DNA from 3 places in the [Bacillus] caldolyticus genome. Region 3 is predicted to be linked to each of the others. Evidence: riboswitches for the same ligand, from Rfam matches in the RefSeq annotation. Region 3 holds a riboswitch; each other region holds the start of a gene.
What was found. Region 3 has a riboswitch for cobalamin ahead of CWI35_RS01150 ((2Fe-2S) ferredoxin domain-containing protein). Riboswitches for the same ligand answer to the same signal wherever they lie in the genome.
Positions count from the first base shown of each region.

Region 1: another riboswitch for cobalamin. It lies ahead of CWI35_RS17115 (ABC transporter substrate-binding protein); the one in region 3 lies ahead of CWI35_RS01150 ((2Fe-2S) ferredoxin domain-containing protein).
Region 2: another riboswitch for cobalamin. It lies ahead of CWI35_RS05665 (ribonucleoside-diphosphate reductase subunit alpha); the one in region 3 lies ahead of CWI35_RS01150 ((2Fe-2S) ferredoxin domain-containing protein).

Region 1 is NZ_CP025074.1:3,288,221-3,294,990, forward strand. It holds gene CWI35_RS17110 (PH domain-containing protein) at 1-543, shown strand, start outside; cobalamin riboswitch at 881-1,079, shown strand; gene CWI35_RS17115 (ABC transporter substrate-binding protein) at 1,221-2,180, shown strand; gene CWI35_RS17120 (FecCD family ABC transporter permease) at 2,146-3,201, shown strand; gene CWI35_RS17125 (adenosylcobinamide amidohydrolase) at 3,198-4,670, shown strand; gene cbiB (adenosylcobinamide-phosphate synthase CbiB) at 4,667-5,641, shown strand; gene cobD (threonine-phosphate decarboxylase CobD) at 5,598-6,668, shown strand; gene CWI35_RS17140 (bifunctional adenosylcobinamide kinase/adenosylcobinamide-phosphate guanylyltransferase) at 6,665-6,770, shown strand, end outside.
Region 2 is NZ_CP025074.1:1,085,979-1,092,748, reverse strand. It holds gene CWI35_RS05695 (IS110 family RNA-guided transposase) at 1-984, shown strand, start outside; gene copZ (copper chaperone CopZ) at 1,381-1,584, shown strand; partial or broken gene CWI35_RS05680 (multicopper oxidase domain-containing protein) at 1,626-1,778, opposite strand; gene CWI35_RS05675 (C39 family peptidase) at 1,808-2,698, opposite strand; gene asnB (asparagine synthase (glutamine-hydrolyzing)) at 2,985-4,892, shown strand; cobalamin riboswitch at 5,094-5,289, shown strand; gene CWI35_RS05665 (ribonucleoside-diphosphate reductase subunit alpha) at 5,345-6,770, shown strand, end outside.
Region 3 is NZ_CP025074.1:220,282-227,051, reverse strand. It holds gene CWI35_RS01155 (HoxN/HupN/NixA family nickel/cobalt transporter) at 1-626, opposite strand, end outside; gene CWI35_RS01150 ((2Fe-2S) ferredoxin domain-containing protein) at 629-1,003, opposite strand; cobalamin riboswitch at 1,185-1,376, opposite strand; partial or broken gene CWI35_RS18785 (S-adenosylmethionine--2-demethylmenaquinone methyltransferase) at 1,437-1,577, opposite strand; gene CWI35_RS01140 (retropepsin-like aspartic protease) at 1,595-1,975, opposite strand; gene CWI35_RS01135 (hypothetical protein) at 1,965-2,219, opposite strand; gene rraA (ribonuclease E activity regulator RraA) at 2,271-2,756, opposite strand; tRNA gene CWI35_RS01125 (tRNA-Gln) at 3,014-3,085, opposite strand; gene CWI35_RS01120 (glycerophosphodiester phosphodiesterase family protein) at 3,263-4,144, shown strand; gene CWI35_RS01115 (GNAT family N-acetyltransferase) at 4,267-4,710, shown strand; gene CWI35_RS01110 (DNA topoisomerase III) at 4,787-6,770, opposite strand, start outside.

The DNA.
Region 1 (6,770 bases), 390 kb from region 3:
GACAAAGTAGATGCCGATGATTATGTGATGCACGAGGATGGAGAAAAAATCTATTTTCTTATCAAATCGAAATCGGATGAGTATTGCTTCACCAACCGCGCGCTCATTCATCTGGACGGCACGAGCGCTGCGAGCAAAAAACGGACGCTGCGCCGCTACGATTACTATAAGCATCCGATTTCCGACGTGTCGCTCGAAACAGCCGGGACGGTCGACTTGGACGCGGAAATCAAATTTAAAATCGGGTCGCACTGCTATTCGATTGATGTGCATAAAAAGCATATTGAGGAATTGAAAGATTTGTATAAATCGCTGCTGGCGATCGCGGAGATTTGCCATGAAAACGAAATGAAATTCCACTATGCTGAGCGGAGTTTGGAACTGGCGGTCAAGGTGTTTGCCAACATGCGCGGCGACGGCGTCAATGTGTCGGCGGATTTTCAGGCCGTGAATGAATACGCTTTTTGCTGGCTGACGGAAGCGAAAAAGAACTATACGGTGAAGGATTTCGGGTTTGTGTTTGACAAATATATTCAACAGTGACGAGATGAAGGTTGTATCGGGGAAAGACGCCGTGCCAGAGGTGGGGCGTCTTTCCTAATTTTTTTAGCGACATATGGAAAAGGAACGTTTCTCCGCAGCCGGAAGAAACTCAAAAGATGAGGTTTGTGGGAATCGATGAATAGGCAACATGGCGGCATTTGACATCGCGGAGCTCGATGCAACGGCGCATGCGGCGTTCCGTACAAAACACGGACACTGGAGCCGAGCTGCCTGACCGCAAAAGTGATCGATGACCGCCTGCCGCCAGCCCACTGTAAATTCACAGTTGTCAAATGCCAGGCCTTGCTTTAATATAAAAATGTCCATATCCGATAACTAAATCAACTCGCAGCAAGGCGCCGAAAAGGCTTAATAGGGAATCCGGTGGGAATCCGGAGCTGTCCCCGCAACTGTCAATGCGGACGAAATGAAATCGCCACTGTACGGACGGATGGCTTGCGCTGTTTTCCGTACGGGAAGGCTTCAGAGTAGGATGAAGCATGAGCCAGTAGACCTGCCTTGCTTGCCGCAGTTTCCGAATCTTCGGGGGGTGAGACGCGGAAACAGTCGCATAGGGCATTGTTGTGCCCATTGGCGGTCTGTTTCGCGCTCATTCCCAGATTTAGGCGGAATGGGCGTTTTTTATTGTACATACATCACTGAAGGGGGAATGACGGATGAAACGTTGGACATGGCCGGCGGTGGTGGCGGTGTTCTTCCTTCTGGCCGCCGTGCTGGTCGGCTGCAGCGGTGGAGCCAATAGCAACGCCCAGCCAGCGAAAAAAGAAGAACCGAAAACGGAACAAGCGGCGTTTCTGGTGACGGTGAAAGACGGGCTTGGCGAGGATGTCACGATCAAAGCGGAACCGAAAAAGATCGTCTCGCTCATCCCAAGCAATACGGAAATCGCCTATGCGTTGGGGTTGGGCGATAAGATCGTCGGCGTCAGCGATTTTGACAATTACCCGGAAGACGTCAAAACGAAAACGAAAATCGGCGGCATGGAATTCAACGTCGAGAAAATCATTTCGCTCAAACCGGATCTTGTCTTGGCCCACGCGTCAAGCGCCCATAACTCGCGCGATGGCCTCAAGCAATTGAAAGACGCCGGCATCACCGTGCTTGTCGTGAATGACGCGAAGTCGTTCGACGATGTGTATGCGTCCATCGAATTGATCGGCAAAGCGACCGGGGCGTCGGACAAAGCGAAGCAAGTGATTGATGAGATGAAAGAGAAGCTTGCGCAAATTCAAGAAAAAGCGAAACAAATCCCGGCGGACAAACAAGCGAACGTCTGGATTGAAGTGTCGCCGCCGCCGCAGCTGTATACGGCCGGCAAAGGGACGTTTATGGATGAGATGCTTCAAGTGATTTCAGCGAAAAACGTCGCCGGCAGCTTGGAAGGCTGGCCGATGGTGACGGAAGAAAAAGCAGTGGCCTATAAGCCGGATGTGATCATCACGACATACGGCGGAGCGAAGCAAGTGTTTGCGCGCGCTGCTTGGAAAGACGTGCCGGCGGTGAAAAACAAGCGGGTGTATGACGTCAACACCGACTTAGTAAGCCGCCCGGGTCCGCGTCTTGTCGAAGGGGTCGAGGAACTTGCCAAAGCCGTTTACCCGGATGTGTTCAAGTAAAACGTGGATGTATATATTGGCCGTCACGGCGGCCATGTTATCGTTGCTCGTAGGGATATCGACAGGATCGCTGTCGATTCCCTTTTCTTCTATTGTTCGCATTCTTGCGTCCGAATGGTTTGGTATGCCGCTTCCGTCTGACATTCCGGCCGATTGGGTGCCGATCGTGATGGCGATCCGCTTGCCGCGCGTCGTGCTCGCTTTTTTGGTCGGGGCGTCATTGGCGCTGGCTGGCGCGGCGTTCCAAGGGTTGCTGAAAAATGCGCTCGCCGATCCGTACACGCTCGGCGTCTCGTCCGGCGCCTCGGTCGGGGCGGTGCTCGTCATCTTTCTCGGCTGGCAATGGCCGCTCTTTGGCACGTTCACGCTGCCGATCGTGAGCATTTTATGCGGCATGGCGACGCTTGTCGCCGTTTTGGCGTTCACTCGCGCGGTTGAGCCGCAGCTGTCGGTTGAGACGATCATTTTAGCCGGCATTATCTTCGGCGCGTTTTTCAGCGCCTTCATTTCACTGATGATCGCTTTGACCGGGGAAGAATTGCGGCAAATCATCTCATGGCTGATGGGAAGCGTCGCGATGCGCGGCTGGAAATACAGCGGGCTTTTGTTGCCGTTTTTTCTCATCGGCGCGGCGGTGCTTCTCGCCAACGGCCGCGAGTTGAACGCGTTTGCTTTTGGCGAGGCGGCGGCGCTTCATGTCGGCGTTGATGTTACGCGCCGAAAAGTCATCATTTTGACGGCGGCGGCGCTGCTCACCGGCGCGGCGGTGTCGGTGTCCGGGACGATCGGTTTTGTTGGGCTCGTTGTTCCGCATATGGTTCGGCTTGTGTGCGGGCCAAACTATCGGGTGCTGCTGCCGCTGTCTCTCTTGTATGGCGGTGCGTTTCTTGTGCTTGCCGATGTGGCGGCGCGGACGATCATTGAACCGCGCGAACTGCCGATCGGCGTCATCACCGCGCTGATCGGCGCCCCGCTATTTGCCGTCTTGTTTTTCCGAAAAATGAAGCGAAAGATGGGATGATGATGCTTGAGGTGCGGGCCGTATCGCATCGGTATGGACCAAAGCAAGTGCTTGATCGTGTGACGTTTTCCGTGGAAAAAGGGGAGCTGTTTGGCATCGTCGGGCCGAACGGCAGCGGAAAAACGACGCTGCTGAAACTCATTTGCAAAGAGCTTCCGCTTGCCAGCGGTGAGATCAAGATTCATGGCCAGCCGCTTTTGGCGCTGTCTGCGAAGCAATGGGCGCGGTTTGCCGCTGTCCTGCCGCAGACGGCGGAGGCGGCGCCCGGCTATACGGTGAGAGAAACGGTGGCGCTCGGCCGCTACGCCCATCAGCGCGGCTTGTTTCCGACGTGGACGAAAGAGGATGAAGCGGCGGTTCAAGAAGCGCTTCGTGCGGTCGGCTTGGCTGACAAAATCGATGAGCCGCTTGAGCGGCTAAGCGGCGGCGAGCGGCAGCGCGCCTATTTGGCGCGGGCGCTTGCCCAAAAGCCGCAGCTGCTCTTGCTGGATGAGCCGACGAACCATATGGATGTGAGCGGCCAAGTCCGGCTTTTGGACCGGCTCGCGGAAGCTGCCCGCTCCCGCGATTTGACGGTCGTCGCCGTCTTTCACGATATGAACGTCGCTAGCTTATATTGCGACCGGGTGCTTGTGTTAAAAGAAGGAAAAACAGCGGCGCTTGGAACGCCGACAGATGTGATGACGCCGGCGCTGCTTGAGGAAGTGTTTGCCGCGCCGATTGTGCGTCTGGCTCATCCGGCGGCGGCAAAGCCGATGTTTTCGTTTGTGCCGAAAGGGAAACAAGAAGAATCGTCGGCCGGCGGGCTGCGTTTGTCCTTTCTTGATGACGCCGCTGTTCTGGCCTCCTGCCAGCCGCTTCGCGTCCTGTCCTCGGCATTGATCGGCGCTGGGTTTCAATGGGCGACCCATTTTGTCAACCGCCAAGTCGGGTTGGATTACGATTGCGGCGATGCGGAAGGAGACATGCGCCGCTATTTGGAGCAGCACGGGTTTTCGCCGGAACGAACGATCGGCATGATGACGGCGGTTGACGTCCATGATGCCGTTTGGCTTCAGAAAGAAGGGGAAGCGTTTTCGGTTGCAATCATGACGACCGCTGGCGTCGGCAATGCGGTTGATGCCGCTCGGGCGTGGCAGCATAAGCCGCTTGCGGCAAGGCCGGGAACGATCAATATGGTGATTGTCATTGACGGAGTGCTGACGGAAGCGGCGTTTGTCCAGGCGATGATGACAGCGACGGAAGCGAAGGTAAAAGCGCTCGCCGACTGTTCGGTTTGCGACCTGGAAACAGGGACGCTTGCCACCGGCACGTCGACCGATTCGCTCGCCGTGGCGGCGACGCAAACCGGGCGGACGTTTGCCTATGCCGGAACGGCGACGGAACTCGGGCGCGCGATCGGTCGGCTCGTGTATGAAGCGACGATCGAGGCGCTTGACCGCTACAAGCGGCGGAGGGGGCGGCGATGACGCATTTGCTGGCAATGACGTTGGCTTTGCTGTTGGATGCGCTGCTTGGCGACCCGCGCTGGCTGCCGCACCCTGTGCGCGGGATGGGAACGCTGATTGCGTGGCTTGACCGCCGCTGGAATCAAGGAACAAAGCGGCGGGCGAAAGGGGCGGCGGCCGTGGCGGTCGTGTTGGCCGCTGTTTACGGGGTATCGGCGTTGGTCGTTTATGTGGGCTACGCGCTGTCCGTATACGTGGGGGTGGCGATCGAGGCGGCGCTCATTTTCACCACCATTGCGACCAAAAGCCTCGCTGAAGCGGCTGAGGATGTGCGCCGGCCGCTTGAAGCGGGCGATCTTCCCGAGGCGCGGCGGGCGCTGTCGATGATCGTTGGCCGCGACACCGAGCGGCTCGATGAGGCCGGCATCACCCGCGCCTGCGTCGAAACGGTGGCGGAAAATACGAGCGACGGCATCACGGCTCCGCTCTTTTACGCGGCCTTGGGCGGCGCGCCGCTTGCCATGCTGTACCGGGCAGTGAACACGTGCGATTCGATGCTCGGCTATAAAAATGAAACGTATCGCGAATTTGGCTGGGCGGCCGCCCGGCTGGACGATGCGCTCAACTACATTCCGGCGCGGCTGACGGCGCTCGTGATGGTGTTGGTTTGCGGCGGCCGCCGCCTTCGTTTGGCGCTGTCGATCTTGTTTCGCGATGCCCGCCGCCACCCAAGCCCGAACAGCGGCTGGCTCGAGGCGGCGATGGCTGGATTGCTTGGGGTGCAGCTGGGCGGGACGAATACATATGGCGGCGTCGTCTCTGAGCGGCCGACACTCGGCGATCCCGATGTTCTGCTGCGCTCGGTTCATATTCGCCAGGCGGTCGGCATCATGATCAGAACGGTGCTCGCCTTTACGTTATTGCTGCTATGGATCGGGGGGATGATCGTTGCGTTGGCCGGCGCATGGGGCGAATCCGCTCGCGTTGTATGAGCAATGCGGATTGGCCCCTCCAGACGAATACATTGATTTCAGCGTCAATACGAACCCATATCGCCTGCCGCCGTCGGCTTGGCCGAACGGCGAGGAATGGATTCGCTGGGCCGGTGAGTATCCGGATTCGGAAGCGAAGGCGCTCAGGGAGCTCGTTGCCAAGCAGGAGCAGATTCGACCCGGACAAGTGCTGGTGACGAACGGGGCAGCGGAGGCGATTTATTTGTTGGCCGCGCTGCTTGCCGGCCGGCGCGTCGGCATCTTGGAGCCGACGTTTTCCGAGTATCGGCGCGCCTGCCTTGCTTACGGATGCGAAGTCAAGTCTTTGCTGGCAGAGGAAAGCCGCGGTTTTTCGTACGACATTGACCAAGCGGCGGCATGGGCGGCGGAATGCGACGCGGTTTTTTTCTGTCATCCGAACAATCCGACCGGAACCGTGATGCCGGAGCGTGATCTCCGCTCGCTCGTCGCTGCAGCGGACCAAGCGGGGACGTATATCGTGGTGGATGAGGCGTTCTATCCGTTTTGGCGCGGCGGATTTACAGCCATGCGTTGGCTGGATCGCTATCCGCGCCTCATTGTGCTTCGATCGTTGACGAAAATTCATCATCTGGCCGGCGTGCGCCTTGGTTATGTCGCTGCCGACGAGGCGGTGATCGCTTCGCTGAAAACGCATCAGCCGCCATGGAGCACAAACTGCATCGCCCAACAATTGGCGCTTCGTTTCATGGCGATGGAATCGTTTGTCAAGTGGACGAAAGAACGGATCGCCGCCGAGCGGGAGCGCGTGTTTCGGTCGCTGCCGGCCGGCCGGTATGCCGTCTCGCCGTCGGTCGTCAATTTTTACTTGCTGCGTCCGCTCTCCGGACGGACAGAGGATTTGTTTTTCTATTTATTGCAGCAAGGAATCGTCCCGCGGCATACAATGAATTTTCCTGGACTGGACGGACGTTACGTGCGGCTTGCGGTCAAAACGCAGGTGGAAAACGATCGGCTTCTTGAAGCGCTTGCGAGGTGGAGCGGATGATGGTGTTTGTCAGCGGCGCCGCGCGCAGCGGAAAAAGTGAAGCGGCGGAAATATGCGCCATCCGGCTTTCTCGCGGCGGTCGGCTTCACTATATCGCCACCG
Region 2 (6,770 bases), 870 kb from region 3:
GTCAACCCGGCGCATGTGTGCCGGTCGAAAGAACTCGATGACAACCTGCCGACGAAACATGACGCCAAAGATGCCCTAGTCATCGCCAGACTGGCGAAAGACGGACGATTCCTCGTCCCCCGGCTGCTGCACGAGATCGAAGCCGATTTGCGCGTGGGAAGCACGCTCAAAGAGAAGCTCCGCAAGGAACAGACGGCGGTGAAAAATGCGATCATCCGCTGGACCGACCGGTATTTTCCGGAGTTTTGGATGGTGTTTCGCGATCTGGGAAAAACGGCGCTTTCGGTGTTGGAGTGGACGCCGTTTCCGGCCGATATGGCGGGTCGGACCGCCGAGGAGCTCATCGAGGTGTACCGGCAAAGCGAAGGGCTGAAATGCCCGCAGAAGGCCAAAATTCAGGCGTTGATCAACGCCGCGAAGGACTCGATTGGGGTGACGGAAGGGACGACGATGGCCCGGTTTGAGATCGCCGCGCTCGTCCGCCGATACCGCCAATTGGAGGCGGAGATCGCCGCACTGGACGCCGAGTTGAAGGCATTGGTTCAAACGACGATGGAGTATCAATGGTTGAAAACGGTCGACGGGTTGGGAGACGCCACGATTATCGATCTTCTGGCGGAGATCGGCAGCTTCGCCCATTATCGGGACCCGCGTCAATTGGTGAAGTTGGCGGGCCTGACGCTCAAGGAGAACTCCTCCGGCCAGCGCAAAGGGCAAAAGCACATCTCCAAACGGGGACGGAAACGGCTGCGATCGGTGCTGTTTCGGGCGATGATTCCGCTGATTCGGCACAACGAGGCGTTTCGCGAGCTGCATGAATATTACACGACCCGATCCGTCAACCCGCTGACCGGAAAGCAATCCATCGTCGCCTTGTGCCGGAAGCTGTTGAATGTGCTGTTTGCGATTTGTACGAAGAAACAAGCCTTTGACGCGGAGCGAATGAAACAGGACGTCTTGTCCCAGGTGCAACGGGCGGCCTAAGGCCTCCCCCTGCGAACGGAAGAATCGTTGGACAACCAGATGACACCGGAGAAGCTGGCGTGATTTTATCCATTCGACCTTGAGTCCCCAAAGGAGCTTGGCCGGCCTCCGCCTGATGACGAGACCGAACGAGGGAATGTTGGCGCGAAGACGCCCGGAGACATGGGAGGGTTCGTCCTCATCAGCGACGCGGAGATCCAAAGGGTGCATCGAATACGCTTCTCCCCACGGAAGGAAAATATCCCCAGCCGTGGCCGCGAAGCGCACCCTAGGTCTGTAAGATATCCACAAAACTGAAAAAGGATGTAAGGGATTTTGTCGAAAAATATTTTTTGGACACCCCTGAGAGGCCGAAAAGCCTTGATACATCAACATTTCTAGAGGGAGGAATGGATGATGACGATTACATTACAAGTACAAGGAATGACATGCGGACATTGCAAAGCGGCGGTGACCAATGCCCTTCAAGCGTTGGATGGCGTCAGCCGTGTAGAGGTGCATTTGCAAGAAGGTACGGTTGATGTGGAGTATGATGAAACAAAGGTCAGCGTAGAAAAACTGAAAGAAGCGATTGAAGAGCAAGGATATGATGTGAAATAATATACGGAAGGTGCCCCGAAGTGATGACGGGGCACTTTTCATTCATCGAATACAAGCGTGTAATCTCGATCGACTTTTTCTTCATTTTTCGGTTCTACGATTAATGTTCCGTACAGTCCTTTGTCCACTTGTTCGGCGCTTTTTTGATGGGAATGATACCAATACGTTCCCGGCACGGTTGCGGTAAATTCAAAAAAGGCAAGCGATTCGGATTCACCGATGTCTAACGGTGGTAGGTAATCGCCTGCCGTCCCATTTGAACCCAAGCGTCGATAAAGTCTTGTTTCGGCGCTTTTTGGTTTTTGACAGCGGTCAATGGATCATTGAAATAAATGTACTGCTCATCGTATCCCGTAATGAGCACCGCGTGTTCCCGGTACGTGATTTTGATCGGGCCTTGCGGGGTTTGCCATTCCCGAAAGGCAGAGGGAGGAAGAGGACGAAAGGTGGTGTTGGTGATCACCCAAACCGGTGTGCCTTTGGCCAAGTATGTATAGATGTTCTCAAACGATTGCCCTGTTAAGTCGATGATTTGGTTCGGCAAGTACCGCTCAGCCAACTGCTTGATCGGCTTATGGTACACGCCGTATCCAGGCTTCGATAACGTATACATATCGCCGACAAACCCTTCATTTGGGTGGCCGTAAAACACTTGGCCATTTCGCACTTGATACGGAGTAGGATTTTTCTTGATTTGTTTCGCCAACGTCATCTTATCGACGCGAATGCCGGCATGATTCAAGAGCATGGCCAAGCTGGTTACTTCGCATCCCCTCGGCAGTTCCGGAAGCTGAGACAAAAGGGGGGCGTCAATCAGGACGGATGTCCTTAGCGCTTGTTTCTTTGAAGAGGCAACTGATCGATTCGCCTCCTTTGCTTGATTGCTGGGGGACGGATTGGTTTCTCTGCTGTTTCTGTTCTGTATGAAGGCTTTGATGGCATCGCCTGTCTGGGCCGAACTTGCATAATAGGATAATGAGGCGGCCAATAGCAAGAAACAGGAAATATACAATCCGAGCGACAGTTGATCCATCCTCCCGTTTAGAGGTCTTCTCAAGAGAACAAAACAAAGGGAAACGATGAGAAAAGTCAAAAAAAGGATAAACGCTAACAAGCCATTCTCAACTCCTTTATAACACGTGTGTGTTTTTATAGTAACAGATCGATGTGCAAAAATGGTGAAATTCACACTTTCTCCATATTTTATCGTTAATATTATGAGAAACTGAAAATCTTGCAAGCAGTTTTCCTGAAAAAATGGAAACAGATTGTTTTTGAAACTTGATGTTGTGTACGATAGAATGAAAGTGTCTTTGTATAAATCATTTTAGTTTTAAACAAAAAGGTTTTTGGTGTTGTTTTTGGATTCTTCTTAGCAAAGTGGGGGGACAATCATCGCCATGTGCGGTTTTATTGGCTGTATTCATGATCGCCCAAGAGCGATTGAGCAAACATGGAAAACAACGTTGGTGGAGATGAACCGCCTGATTACCCATCGCGGCCCCGACGATGAGGGGTATTTTTTTGATGACTACGTGAGTTTTGGTTTTCGGCGTTTGAGCATCATCGATCTGGAGGCGGGACATCAGCCGCTGTCTTATGAAAACGATCGATATTGGATCATTTTTAACGGGGAAATTTACAACTATCTTGAATTGCGGGAAGAGCTGGCGGCGAAAGGATATTCGTTTGCGACGCATTCGGATACCGAGGTGATTGTTGCCCTTTACAGCGCGGAAAAAGAAAAAGCGGTCGAAAAGCTGCGCGGGATGTTTGCGTTTGTCATTTGGGACAAGCAAGAGAAAACGGTGTTTGCGGCGCGGGATCCGTTCGGCATTAAGCCGTTTTTTTATGCGGAGCAAGGAGATCGCACGTTTTTCGCTTCGGAAAAGAAAAGCATCTTGCTGGCCCTCAGACAGGAATCGCCAAACGGTGATTCCCTGCAGCATTATTTAACGTTCCAATATGTCCCTGAGCCGCTGACGATGTCGGCCGGCATTTACAAGCTGGAGCCGGGGCATTATCTCAAGAAAAAAGTCGGAAAACCGCTCACCATTCATCGTTATTGGAAGGCATCCTTCGAGCCCATTCGCCAATCGGAAGAGGAGCTTGTAAAGAAAATCCGCGATGCGCTGTTTGATTCGGTCAACGTCCATATGCGCAGCGATGTGCCGGTCGGTGCGTTTTTGTCGGGAGGCATTGATTCATCGTTCATCGTCGCCATCGCGAAACAATTCCATCCGCACTTGAAGACTTTTTCCGTCGGGTTTGAGCGGGAAGGGTTCAGCGAAATCGATGTCGCAAAAGAAACCGCAGAGAAGCTTGGGGTAGACAACATAAGCTATGTCATTTCGCCGCAGGAGTATATGGAGGAGTTGCCGAAAATCATGTGGCATATGGACGATCCGCTTGCCGATCCTGCGGCTGTGCCGCTGTATTTTGTCGCTCGTGAGGCGAGAAAGCATGTCACGGTGGTGCTTTCCGGCGAGGGGGCGGACGAGCTGTTTGGCGGCTACAACATTTACCGCGAACCAGAGTCGTTGCGGCTGTTTGCGCGCATGCCAAACATCGTAAAAGCGGTGTTGCGGGTGATCGCGAAGATGCTTCCGGACGGAATGAAAGGAAAAAGCTTTTTGGAGCGCGGAACGACGCCGCTTGAAGAACGGTATGTCGGCAATGCGAAAATCTATAGCGAAAAGGAAAAAGCGGCGTTGCTCAAAACGTACCAAGAGGGGCGCGAATATACGGCGGTGACGGCTCCTTTTTACCGCGAAACGCTTCATTACCCACCCGTCAACCGGATGCAGTATATTGATCTTCATACATGGCTAAGGGGCGATATTTTAGTCAAAGCGGACAAAATGACGATGGCCCATTCGCTTGAGCTGCGCGTTCCCTTTTTAGACAAAAAGGTATTTGAGGTTGCTAGGCAAATCGCCCCTGACATGAAAACAGCCAACGGCACGACGAAATATATTTTGCGCAAAGCGGCCGAGGGCATCGTACCGGATCATGTGTTAAACCGGAAAAAATTAGGGTTTCCCGTGCCGATTCGCCACTGGCTGAAAAACGAAATGTATGACTGGGCGAGACAGCTCATCAACGAAAGCGAAACTGATCATCTGTTCCATAAGGACGTGCTCTATCGGCTGCTGGATGAACATGCCCGCCACAAGGCGGATCATAGCCGCAAGCTGTGGACGGTCTTGGCGTTTATGGTTTGGCATCAAGTCTATGTGGAAAAGAAGTACGATTTTGCTCAATCCGTACAAAACGAGAAGCGGCCAGCGTCTGTTTTGGAGGCGTAGCAGGGAAACGACAGGGCGTTCTAAGGGAGACACCTAGAACGCCTTTTTCGATGGTGCGGACAGTTTCCTTGCCTTTGGCGAAGCGAAAGAGAAAATTTGCTTTCTCCCGCTCTTGCAATTTTCCCGGTTTTGGTATATGCTTGTTCCATCAGGATACTAAACTACTATATATTGGTTTTGAGGTCTTTTTTTACAACTACATATTGTTATGCTAAGCAACGGTGTCCATCAGGACTTAATAGGGAATCCGGTGTGAATCCGGAACTGCCCCCGCAACTGTATGTGCGGACGAAATGGGATGGCCACTGGCGGCAAGAGCCATTCGGCGCGCCGCTGGGAAGGCCCCAAAGTAGGACGATGCACGAGTCAGGAGACCTGCCTTGCTTGGAACGTTTCATGTTCTTCGGGGTGTGAGAAGATGAAACGATAGGGGAAAAGAAAAAGGGTTTCGTATGCCTTTTTTCCGTCTGTCGTTTCATCCGCTCGCCTGCCCGAGCGGATTTTTTATTGAAGGAGTGGGGAAACGAATGACCGCATTGACGAAAATGATCATCATCGATGACCAAGGGAAGCCGGTTTCTTTTTCACGTGAAGAGTTTGCGTCGCTGATTGGGCAAGCCGCCGCTGGATTCGGCCGTCTGTCGCTTGATGAATACGTCGAGCGTGTTTGGCAGCTTCTCAGTCGAAAGGAGTCCGTCACGGTAGAACAGCTGCACCAAACGGCTATTTTGGAAGGACTTTCTTACATTGATAAAGATGAGCCGGACTGGACATTTGTGTGCGCCCGGCTGTATTTGCGGCAATTGTACCGTGAAGCGGCGCGGCAGCGTGGGTATGACGAGCGCGAGCGGTATGGCGATTTCTACTCGCTGCTTGTTGCGCTGACAGAACAAGGGGTGTACAGTCCGCTGCTGCTTGAACGTTATACGAAAGAAGAAATTGATGCCATCGGTGCGTTTCTTGATCCGGAGAAGGACAAGCTGTTTACGTACATCGGGCTGCGCACGCTCGCGGATCGGTATTTGGCCCGCGATTATGAGCGGCGGCTGTATGAATTGCCGCAGGAGCGGTTTCTTGTCATCGCCATGACGCTAATGGCGAATGAACCACCCAAGCGGCGCCTTGAGCTCGTGAAGGAAGCGTATTGGGCGTTGAGCAACTTATACATGACCGTGGCGACGCCGACGCTTGCCAATGCCGGAAAGTCATACGGCCAGCTGTCGAGCTGCTTTGTCGATACGGTCGATGACAGCTTGCAAGGAATTTATGACAGCAACACCGACATCGCCAATTTGTCGAAATCGGGCGGCGGCATCGGCGTCTATTTAGGCAAAATCCGTTCGCGTGGCAGCGACATCAAAGGATTTAAAGGGGTTTCCTCCGGCGTCATCCCGTGGATGAAGCAGTTGAACAATACAGCGGTGAGCGTCGATCAGCTGGGGCAGCGCAAAGGGGCCATTTCCGTCTATTTGGATGTATGGCATAAAGACATTTTTGCGTTTCTCGATGCGCGGCTCAACAACGGCGACGAACGGCTGCGGACGCATGATTTGTTCACCGGCGTGTGCATCCCGGACTTGTTCATGGAGCAAGTCGAACAGCGCGGCGACTGGTATTTGTTTGATCCGCATGAAGTGCGGAAGGTGATGGGGTTTAGCTTGGAAGATTTTTATGATGAGGAAAAAGGGCGCGGGAGTTTCCGCGAGAAATATTGGCAATGCGTCAACGAACCAAGGCTGTCGAAAGAAAAAGTGCCGGCGATCGACGTGATGAAAAGCATTATGCGCAGCCAGCTCGAGTCGGGGACGCCGTTTATGTTTTACCGCGATGAAGTGAACCGGCAAAACCCCAACCGCCATCTCGGGATGATCTACTGCA
Region 3 (6,770 bases):
TAAAACAGTCGTTCCCGCTGCTTTGCTTTCCAAAATCCCCACGATAATCCAGCCGCTGTAGCAATCGTCGCAATGAGCAAGCCGGCGACAAACAGCACAAGCTGAAGGACAGCGGCGCTCACACGCACTTTTCCGACCGCGTGGGTGATAATGGCTAGCTGGGTCGGGCTTTCGACGCCAATGCCATGAATGATGCCGATGATCAAGGCGCCAGCCCAACCAACATGCGAAAAAGAACGGCAACTGTCCATTTCCCGCCTTCCCCGCAGCCATCGAGTAACCGTATGGCCGAACTCATAAAGGAGCTGAAACCGGCTTTTCACCTCACCCCGCCGAAAAAGAGAAAAAAGCATCATCCCGCCAAGAAGCACAAGCGTAACGCCAACTAAGAGCTCAATGGCGGCGGCTGACGACTCGGGAAGCCGGGCGCCGACCATGAGCGCCGCCACCCCCATGACAAACACGATTGCTCCGTGTCCAATAGCGTACATGATTCCGAGCGCCAACTGCTGTCTTCGCCGCGACTCGCTTCCGACCATATCCGCAATGGCCGCGACATGGTCGCTGTCCATCCCATGACGCATGCCGAGAAATATCGCTAACATTACATAACTGGCCCATTCCATCATTACGTCCTCCTCTTTCGAACGCCAATAACCGACTCCGTCCCACCAAGACGGGTCAACCCGTCTTCACGGTATTCATACGTCGCCCACGCGCGAAGCGGCTCGCCGTTTTGCAAATGGCGATGGACGACCTCTTTTGCCTTCTCCGGTGTCATCAACCGGTACCAGACGCCATCCGGGTAGACGATCATCACACACGCATCTTGACAGCGTCCGTTGCAGCGCGTCCTTGTTGTATGGACAGCGTCGTCAAGCCCAAGGCGGGCGATTTCCTCGCGCACCGCGGTTGTCACGTCATCTCCGCCATGGCGGAGGCACGTCCCTCCGTTGCAAATGAGCACATGATGCTTCATTCCCCGCAAATCCCACGTCGCCACCAAATCCCCCCTTTTGCTAGAATGGTAGAATGAAATGCGGCAGACGGACGGTTTTTCGACAAAAGAAAAAGCACCTCTACAGCAGAGGTGCAGAAAAATGTATACGAAAGCCGTAAACGGCCCAAACAGGGCCCCTAAAGCCGTCATTCTCCCGCACGTCTGCCTATAGTCCCGTAGGCATCCGTCCGATCCAAACAAGGCAGGTCTCCTGACTTAGGATCATCGCTTGGCGGCGTCTTCCCGAAGCATCCTTCAGTGACTTGTTGCCGCAAAGCTCCCCATCACAGTGGCGGGCACCGTGCCGGATTTTCACCGAGCTTCCCTTTTCACCCAAGCCCTAAGCGGGCTAGGCACCTTGTTTGTCTTACCGCCATATATGCGCTGTCATGGAACAAGCATCCGTTTTCATCGTAGTACAACCAATGCGTTGCCGTCAACCGTTTTTTGCCGACAAATCTTTGTTGGCGACGACAACGCCGTCCGCATCAGCGTACACGTACGCCCCTGGCTCCCAGCGGACGCCGCCAAACTCGAGCGCAACGTCGCGGGCGCCTTTTCCTTCTTTTTGGCATTTCGAGCGGGCGTTCCATTTCAACCAGAACGATACATCTCCAACTTGTCCAGGTCTAAGACAAATCCAGCGCCCAGCAATATATCCAATCCTAACAAACCGTTAATCCCCTCATAGTCCATCCCGCTAAAATCAATTTCATACTCTCTTAGCTGGAAAGAATCTAGCTGAATACAGTCTAATTTTTTTGTAAACGCGTACTCTTTCCCACCGATTCCGTAATAAGCCACAATACGATCGCCCGGCTCTACCCGCAAATGAATATCTTCTACTGCATTTTGAGAAATCACTGTTTTCGCCGCACCAGTATCAATCACCATATTATGAATCAACTTAGACCTTCCTTGATAAACGATTTCGATCGATGCAAACAGCAAGCCTTCACGATATTCAATCTGCATAATGAAATTTCCCTCTCAGGCCAATCGCTCCCCGAACTTTTAAAACAATCTCCTTGTGGCTAGTATGATAAACAAGCTGATTCCCTTTCGATTGCAGCAACTCACGAGTTGCATCCTTGTCCGAAACCGTTCCGATAACAGCCACCTCTTCAATGATTTCTTGATCTCCCTCTAAATGGGACTTTAATACTTGTAATTTCACAAATTGATTTGGATACAATGAACGCACTTCCTGCCATTCCATCTCCATCGCCTCAACCTGTTCGTTGTATTGAACGAGACTCGACCGCAGCCGTCAACCATTTTTCGCCAACAAATCTTTGTTGGCGACGACAACGCCGTCCGCATCAGCGTACACGTACGCCCCTGGCTCCCAGCGGACGCCGCCAAACTCGAGCGCAACGTCGCGTGAGCCTTTTCCCTCTTTTTTGCTTTTCACCGGGCATGTGCCGATCGCCATCACGCCAATCGGCATGGCGCCAATTTCCGCTGAATCGCGGATGCAGCCGTGGATGATGACGCCAGCAAGCCCCCTCTCGCAAGCGATTTGCGCCAGCCGGTCGCCTAATAGCGCGACGCGGCGCGAGCCTTTTCCATCGACCACGAGCACCGTCCCCGGCGGCACCGTCTCCAGCGCTTCTCGGACAAGGACGTTGTCTTCAAACACATCGACCGTCGCAATCGGCCCGGAAAACGCCCGCTTTCCGCCGTACGATTGGAACGGCAACTCGCATACTTGCAACTCGTCTAAAAATTGATCGCATAAATCGGCTGTTTTCATTGTCGCTCTCCCCTTTCATGTTTTGCATTCGCCGTCATTCGCCAAAATCCTTCTGCCTCAGCAGTTTTTTGTCGACGATCTTTCATTCGAACGACTGACACGAACGCGGCGATGTGAACCAAACCATTGTGTGGCCGTCAATCGCTTCGATGTATTCCACCGATCGCATTGAAACCATAAAAAACGGCCCCGCGCCGATATATAGCGGAGACCGTTTTCACCGGCTCAAAGCCCCTCCGGTTTGACCAGACGTTCAGCTGGGCTAGCTGGATTCGAACCAGCGCATCACGGAGTCAAAGTCCGTTGCCTTACCGCTTGGCTATAGCCCAACGTTTTGTTGTCGTTTACAGTATGCGGCATGATAACGCACTTTATGCATCAAACTGAATATCCCTTTGCTTGATGTGCGAAACTATCGGTACAAGCATCCTTTTCCCACTATATCACCTCGTTTTTCCCTCGCACTTGTTTTCCCGATATGATATACTGAAAGGGGAGAGATGTATATGCGCCGGATCACGGTTTTTCGCTTCTATCTTTGCACATTGTTTTTGTTATCGTTGCCGATCGTCTTAGCGGCCGCGGCTGCCTGGCAGCCATCCAGCCAGCCGAAAACCGCCGTCATCGCCCACCGCGGCGCGTCCGGATACGCGCCGGAGCATACGCTCTCATCCTACCGCCTTGCCGCCCGCATGCAGGCGGACTATATCGAAGTCGATGTGCGCGCAGCCAAAGACGGGAAGCTCGTTGCTCTGCATGATGCGACGCTCGCCCGGACGACAAATGCCGAAACGGTCTATCCGCGCCGTGCTCCGTGGCGGGTAAATGATTTTTCGTTCGCTGAACTGAGGCGGCTGGATGCCGGGTCGTGGTTTCATCCACGCTTTGCCGGCGAGCGCATCCCGACGCTTGATGAGGTGATTCAGATGCTGAAAGCGGAGCGTGTGGAAGCCCCGTTGTACATCGAAACGAAACAGCCCGGCATCGAAGAGGCGGTCGTCCATCTATTGAAAAAACACGGTTTCCTGCAACAGCGCCGCGTCATGTTTCAATCGTTCCACCCGGAAAGCTTGCAAGCGCTCCGGCCGCTCATCCCGCACGGCATTCGGCTCATTCAATTGGTCGACGAGAAGGAAGCGCACAGCGGCCGCGACGAGCTGCTGCAACAAATCGCCGTCTATGCCGATGGCATCGGCTTGCCGCTTTCGGCCGTCACCGAAGAGTGGGTGCGCGCCGCCCATGGCCGCGGGCTCATTGTTCACGTCTATACCGTCAATGAACCACACGATCTCGCTCGCCTATGCGCCATGGGCGTTGACGGCCTGTTCACCGATTATCCAGACCGCCCTGGCCGCATTGCCGCCTGCCGTCGTCTGCCCCGCCATTGACCGGCCTTCAGGGAGCCAGGGGGAGCTTATTGTTTACATAATGTTATTATGGTTAATAAAAACGAAAATCGTTCCCATTTGACCCGATTCGGTGTATCATTTGAGAAAAAGGAGGCCAGATCATGTGGACGATCATCGATTACGAAAACGGCCCATTTACCGTGACGACGGACCGCCGCCGCGTCCAGCTTGAGCGCGTGTTTGACTTCCTTGCCCGCTCGTATTGGGCGAATGAGCGCAGCCGCGAAACGATCCTCAAATCGCTTGACCATTCGCTCTGCTTTTCCCTTTTTCACGGCGACAGGCAAATTGGCATGGCGCGCGTCATCACCGACCGGGCGACGTTCGCCTATCTGTGCGACGTGTTCATCGATGAAGCATACCGTGGGCAAGGTCTCGGGAAATGGCTGTTATCATGCGTGCTCGCCCATCCTGATGTCGCCGCTGTCCGCAAGGTGATGCTCGCGACCAAAGACGCGCACGGGCTGTACAGGCAGTTCGGCTTTGCCGCGCCGAGCGAGCCGGAGCGGTTGATGGAGCGGATTCAAGAGCCGCGAACGGAGTAAAGGGCAAAAAAAAGGCGGGCCGCCATCGGTCCGCCTTTTCGCCAAACCTCCCATCCCCCAACGCCTGTTGCCTTCGTCACCGCTTCGGAAACTGAAACGACAATTTCTTCTCGTTTTCATCCCAAACGAGTATGGCGTCAAACGTTTTCCCGCCTTTTTTAAACCCTTTTATGACATTTGTTTTCCCTTGCGCCAGCAGCTTTTTCACATTCGCCGCCGAAATCGATTTGCCGAGAATGCGTTTGGAGATCGTAAACGAGCATTTTGTTTTCGCGTACTGGTCGCAACCGTACAACGTTCCTTTGTCGATGACGGTCCCGCCGCAAAGCGGGCACGGCCCAAGCTTCTCGCCCATCGTTTTTTTCTTCCTTGTCCGCTGGATTGAGGCGGTGTCAACCCCTCTGAAATTCCAATTCGGCGCGGCGGCGATGGCGTCAGCGACCACTTTTTGCGCCAACTTTTTCACCTGTTCCATAAAGGCGGCGGGCGAGGCGCTCCCTTCGCCGATTTCGCTTAAGCGCTGCTCCCATTTCGCCATCATTTCCGGCGAGGCGAGGATCGTGCCGCCAAGCGCCTCGATCAACACTTTCGCCTTGTCGGTCGCATATACGAGGTTGTTTTTCACTTCAATATACTTCCGCTCTTTCAGCATGGTAATGATCGCCGCCCTTGTTGCTTCCGTGCCGAGCCCTTCCGTTTTGGCGAGCACTTTTTCCAGTTCCTCATCGTCCAAAAATTTTCCCGCCGTTTTCATCAAGGTGATGAGTTCGCCTTCTGTATACCGTTTCGGCGGCTCGGTCTTCCCTTCTTTCACCTTTACAGCGGCCGCTTTCCCCGCCTCCCCTCGCTCAAGGAGAGGCAGCGCAGCATCTTTCTCCTCCTCATGCGGACGGATGACGGCGCGCCATCCTTCCTCGACGACTTGTCTTCCTTTCGAAACAAAGCGGGCCCGGCCGTCAACGAGCGTCGTGACGGTCGTATAATCGATGACCGCCGCCTGATGGTGGGCGGCAATTAGGCGGCGGACGACCAAATCGTACACCTTCCGTTCGTCGGCTGACAGCTTCTCGGGATCCACCACTTGCTCGGTCGGGATAATGGCGTAATGGTCCGTCACCTTTTTCTCGTTTACATAACGTTTATTCTGTAAAATCGACGGCTGCGGCAGCGGAAAATACGAAGCGTACGCCGGAAACGAGGACAGCTTTTGCAAAATGGCGGGAAACGTTTCCGCTTCCCCTTTCGTCACATGCATCGAATCGGAACGAGGATACGAAACGATCCCTTTTTGGTAGAGCGATTGCAGCACATCAAGCGTCTTTTTCGGCGAGAAGCGGTACAACTTGTTCGCTGTCGCTTGCAGCGTCGATAAGTTGAACAACAGCGGCGGCTGATACGTTTTCCGCTCCGTGTGGACGTCGGCGACTTCCGCCCGTTTTCCTTGGCAAAAGGCAGCGATCTTTTTCGCCATCTCCTCGTCCCCAAGACGCGTTTGGCCGTTTTTATCCGTCCATTTTCCTTCATAACGCTTGTCGCCAATGACAAACGAGGCGACGACTTCCCAAAACGGTTCAGGGCGGAACTGCTCAATTTCCCGTTCACGCCGGACGATCAGCGCCAATGTCGGCGTCTGCACGCGCCCGACGGAAAACACATCGTTCATCCCGCGCTCCTTCAGCAAGAGGCTGTACACGCGCGAGGCGTTCATGCCGACGAGCCAATCCGCGCAGGCGCGAGCGTACGCTTCCTCATAGAGCGGGCGCGTCGTCCGTTCATCAAGCAGGCGGCGGAACCCTTCCTCGATCGCCTTCGGGGTCAAGGACGACAGCCAAAGCCGCTTCATCGGCTTGTTCACGCCGCTCATGCGGATGATGTTGCGCACAATGAGCTCCCCTTCGCGCCCCGCGTCGCCGGCATGGATGATTTCCGTCACTTCCGGCTTTCGCAACAGTTCCTTGACCACTTGAAACTGTTTCGCCTTCGCTTTTTCGATCTCATACTCGAACCGTTCCGGGATGATCGGCAACGTGTTGAGCGTCCACCGTTTCCACTCGGGGCGG